DNA from 2 places in the Saccharicrinis fermentans DSM 9555 genome. Region 1 is predicted to be linked to the other one. Evidence: riboswitches for the same ligand, from Rfam matches in the RefSeq annotation. Region 1 holds a riboswitch; the other holds the start of a gene.
The links. A riboswitch is a leader RNA that binds a small molecule or an ion and turns the genes downstream of it on or off. The one in region 1 is predicted to bind cobalamin.

Region 1 (2,209 bases):
TTAATTAGATCGTCATTTGTGATGTATGTCTCATTATATTTGTATGGATATTCGTTGTAATACAAGTAATTTCCATAATCAATATTCAGCTCCATATAGTTTTTGTTTTTTAACTTATAGTATACACCCAATGCTGCATTTTGATTGTTGTAATAATAGTTATGCATTCGTCCTTTAAATGGAAAGTAAAGCGTTTTTTCGTACCAAGAAGCGTGCGTATGTATTTGTAGTTTTTTTGAAAAATGGTAATCAAAATTTTGGGTGATGGTATAACCACGTGATTTGTTTACTGGTTTATCATATGTGCGAACTAAAAAAGGTAGGTTGTGATTGCTTTCCCAAGATGGATTATATTTCATGTTATTGAGCTGCCAACCATCGATTTGTTGATAGGAGAACGTTGTTTTTGAAGAAAGTGCTCCTTTGTTGTAGGAGAAGGCGTTGAATTGTTTGAAATCACCATACTCTCCCATTCGCGTGTTGTTAGAGATGGTAGTTTTCTTCTTTTCTTTTTTTGTAATGATATTGATTACCCCGGCAATGGCATCGGATCCATATAGGGTTGAAGATGCCCCTTTGACAATTTCAATTTGTTCAATATCATCTGTGCTGATTCTACTAAGGTCGGTATATCCTCCAACTCCACCAGTGAGCCTTTTGCCATTTAGAAGGATGAGTACATAATCTGCGCCCAGTCCGTTAATTTTTATATTTGTACCCATGGAGCTGGATGTGAAATCAACCGAGGATGAGATGCCGGATATAATATCTTCCATATTTCGCCCTGCTATTTCCTGAATATCTTTCTGGGTGATGATTTCCGTTTGTACCGGTACATCATCTACTCTATGTTGTGTTCCCGTTCCGGTGACAACAATGGGGTTCATCTTATAGGAGGAAGGGCTTAGGGTGATGTCAATATGGTTGATGCCTTTATTCACATGAACCGTGGTGCAAAATTTTTCATATCCTATATGCGAAACGCACAAATTGTATGTTCCTGTAGAAGAAGGGTGAAGTTTATACGAGCCATCTTTTTTAGTAATGGTGGCTGTGTTATACAGACTGTCGATATATACATTGGCAAAGGGTAAGACCTCCTGGGTGCCGCTACAGCTTACGTTCCCCTCGAGGATAATATTTTGTGCATATGTTGTCATGCATATGAATAACGTAACAACGCTCAGTATGTTTTTATACATAGATAACGGTTCTATGCAACCAGAAAAGTAGCTCGTAAAAGCAAGTGTACAAATAAAACACAGAACAATTTTAACCTCTTTTCCCGGAAGCTTAAAATAAAAAGTTATTGCAATGGCAGGTTTCCTGACTTGTCCTTCTTTGTAACCTTCCCATTCGATTTTTGTCGAACAGTGGTGTAGATACAAAAGATTTTAATTGTTGTTGCAATTAAAACCCGGACTTACAGTAGCGGGTACTGTTCCGGATTTTCACCGGATTCCCTCTCTTATCTCAACTGTAGAAGAGATAATCACCATTATTTTGCGACAAATATATAAAAAATTTATTTAGGTAAATAGATTGCGCAAATAAGTTTTATGATAACATGAGGGTTTTTAATTATCTATGAATTTTTACTTTTGTCTTTTCAGGGCTTAGATAAAACAGTGAAAATTTAAGAAAAGGATTATGGTATTGGTTTTTGGAGGAACAACAGAAGGGATGATAGTTGCAGAACTGTTTGATCAGATAGGACAAGCATATTTTTATTCTACAAAGTCAGATGTGCATCAACAAATTAAAGGGAAAAGGATATTTGGAGCTATGAATCAGGAGGCTCTGAATACTTTTTGTGAAGAAAACAATATTCGATTGATAATTGATGCTGCCCATCCCTTTGCGAAGGAATTGCATCACAACATAGGTTGCGTTGCTGCGGCTAGGCAGATAGAGGTGATTCGTTATGAGCGGCAGTATTCTTCGTTTGCTTCTCCCTTGTTGCGGTATTTTGATTCGTATGAGGAGATGAATAATGCCTTATTGAATAGTACGTATGAAAATATATTGGCCTTAACGGGGGTGCAGACGATCGAACGCTTTAAGTCGGTCGGAGAGAGTAAGCGGCTTTATTTTAGGATCTTAGATACGGCTTTGAGCAGGGAGAAAGCCAAGGCATCGGGTATTCCTTCTCATTATATTATACCCATGAAACCGGAAGGAGATAAGGATGGTTTGGTTGCTCTATCTA
Region 2 (2,209 bases), 410 kb from region 1:
GGATTTAATTATGGCGAGTTTGCCAATGCAGAATTAGCTGTAAGCATGATTCAACCATCTGATTTTTCGGAAGACCATGCAAAATCAAAAGTTAAAAATAAACTATTAAATAAATTCGTTAGCAACAGCACAACTCTCTTCAAAGTACTGGAAGAATCAGCTGTTGATAAAGACGGGTTCTGGTGGGATTTTTATGTCAACTTCTTTTCTAAATTACACAGAAATGAGTTAGATGAAGCTTTTAGCTATTACATCAGTGGCTGCCGTTTTAACCAGGATGTATTATTGTGGATGTCAGAAAACAACCAGGAGTTTCAAGAGTTCTCTTCATGGATGGAGGCGCAATAGCTCGAACTCCTTTCTCCATTAAAACATCCCAATACTCATAAGAAAAGAGCAATCCATCCAACAATATCTTTAATCCATAAAACCAAATAAACTTTATACAACAATTTTGAATCAAATTAGCACTCTGCTCGTATCAATCATAAGCATTTAAAAACTAGTAAAAAAAATAGAATTATGAGCAAGATTAAAACAAAACACTTTCAATACACCGGAGTAGATGATTTTGATAAGGCCATTGATTTGCAAATCAACGACTTTATTGATGATAATAATGTTGGACCGGACAATGTTGTTGATATAAAATATTCTGCACACTCAAGTCAGGAAGTGAATACCTACTCGGCTTTACTTGTGTATATCGAGAAATAATTTTTGCCCACCAAAATATAAGGGGTCGTTACCAAAGGTGGCGACCCTTTTTTTGTGTGTTTTTTTAATGTATTTTTGCCACCATCTATTTGAAGCATTGTTACTATTATATAGTGACTACAGCACAAAATGGAGGTAGTGTGGTATTGCACATAGCATTATAAAAGGGAATCCTGTAAGCTTCAGTTTAGGAGGGAGTCAGGAACTGTGCCCGCAGCCGTATTCTGCCCAGACTATGGGTGAGCGTTCCATCACTGTCTGCCAATAGGCAGATGGGAAGATGCTCCAAAAGAAAGTCGGAAAACCTGCCACAAAAATAATTATAAATAATCGTTTAACTTTCGGGAAATTAAAGTGATGACAGTAAAAAAAAATGGATGGTTAGTGGTGCTTGTACTAGCACTGATGGCCTGTAACCAAAAGCAAAGCAGTAAAAAAATCGGTCAGGACAAACTAAAGGCTGACACCATCTATCAGCCCAAGTATGCCAACCGTTTTTCCATCAAATACTTTAAAGATCATAAAAAAATAGAGGTACGTCATCCTTGGGACGACAATGCTGAACCCCTCATTACATTGCTATCCGACAATGAACAATTCTTAAAAGATCACCCTTCTGCCATCAAAATACCGGTGGAGAAATGGATTTCAGTAGCCTCTACCCAGATATGCTATGCCAATGAACTTCAAGTTTTGGATCAACTGGTTGGCATGGCGGAACCTCAGTATGTAAGTAATCCAAAAGTAAAACAAGGTTTAAAAGAAGGTAATATACGCAATATAGGAACTGCCTTTGCCCCTGACTTAGAATTACTGCTAGCCCTAAACCCCGATATGATGATGGTATCTCCTTTTAAAGAAGATTTTTATGACCCCATACGGAGTGCAGGCATTAAAATCACCACCAACAGCAGCTACCTTGAAAATACACCCTTGGGAAGAGTGGAGTGGTTGGTATATGTGGCGGCCTTTTTTAATAAGGAAGAGGAAGCTATTGTAAAAGTAAATGAAATTGCACAACGGTACCATAAGGTAAAGACCATCGCCACCAGTTCAAAGAACAAACCCAGTGTATTTCTAGGCAAAGTGTACCAAGGTGTTTGGTATACAGCGGCTGCTGAGAGCTATAATGCCAACTTTTTAAATGATGCTGGCGTTCATTATGTTTTTAAGGATAGACATGGAACCGGTTCGCATAGCTATGACTTTGAAACTGTATATGAAGCTGCCGGACAATGCGATTACTGGTCCATCACTGTTAATTATGAAGAGGAGTATAGCTATTCACTGCTGAAGAATGAAGACAGTCGCTATGCCGATTTCAAAGCCTTCAAAGATAAAAACATAGTCTTTTCTAATACAAATCATTCGATGTTATACGAAAAGGGCTTACTGGAACCGGATGTTGTCTTATCTGATCTGGTAAAGTTATTTCACCCTACACTTATGCAGGATCACAAATTGGTATATTATAAAAAATTATCAAAAGAAT

Region 2: linked by a shared signal. The riboswitch ahead of CYTFE_RS27810 (ABC transporter substrate-binding protein) and the one ahead of CYTFE_RS0121215 (TonB-dependent receptor) in region 1 are both predicted to bind cobalamin.

What each region holds. Positions count from the first base shown of each region.
Region 1 is NZ_KI912107.1:5,145,368-5,147,576, forward strand. It holds gene CYTFE_RS0121215 (TonB-dependent receptor) at 1-1,160, opposite strand, end outside; cobalamin riboswitch at 1,300-1,515, opposite strand; gene cbiD (cobalt-precorrin-5B (C(1))-methyltransferase CbiD) at 1,651-2,209, shown strand, end outside.
Region 2 is NZ_KI912107.1:5,553,595-5,555,803, reverse strand. It holds gene CYTFE_RS0122810 (tetratricopeptide repeat protein) at 1-348, shown strand, start outside; gene CYTFE_RS0122805 (hypothetical protein) at 523-717, shown strand; cobalamin riboswitch at 842-1,044, shown strand; gene CYTFE_RS27810 (ABC transporter substrate-binding protein) at 1,075-2,209, shown strand, end outside.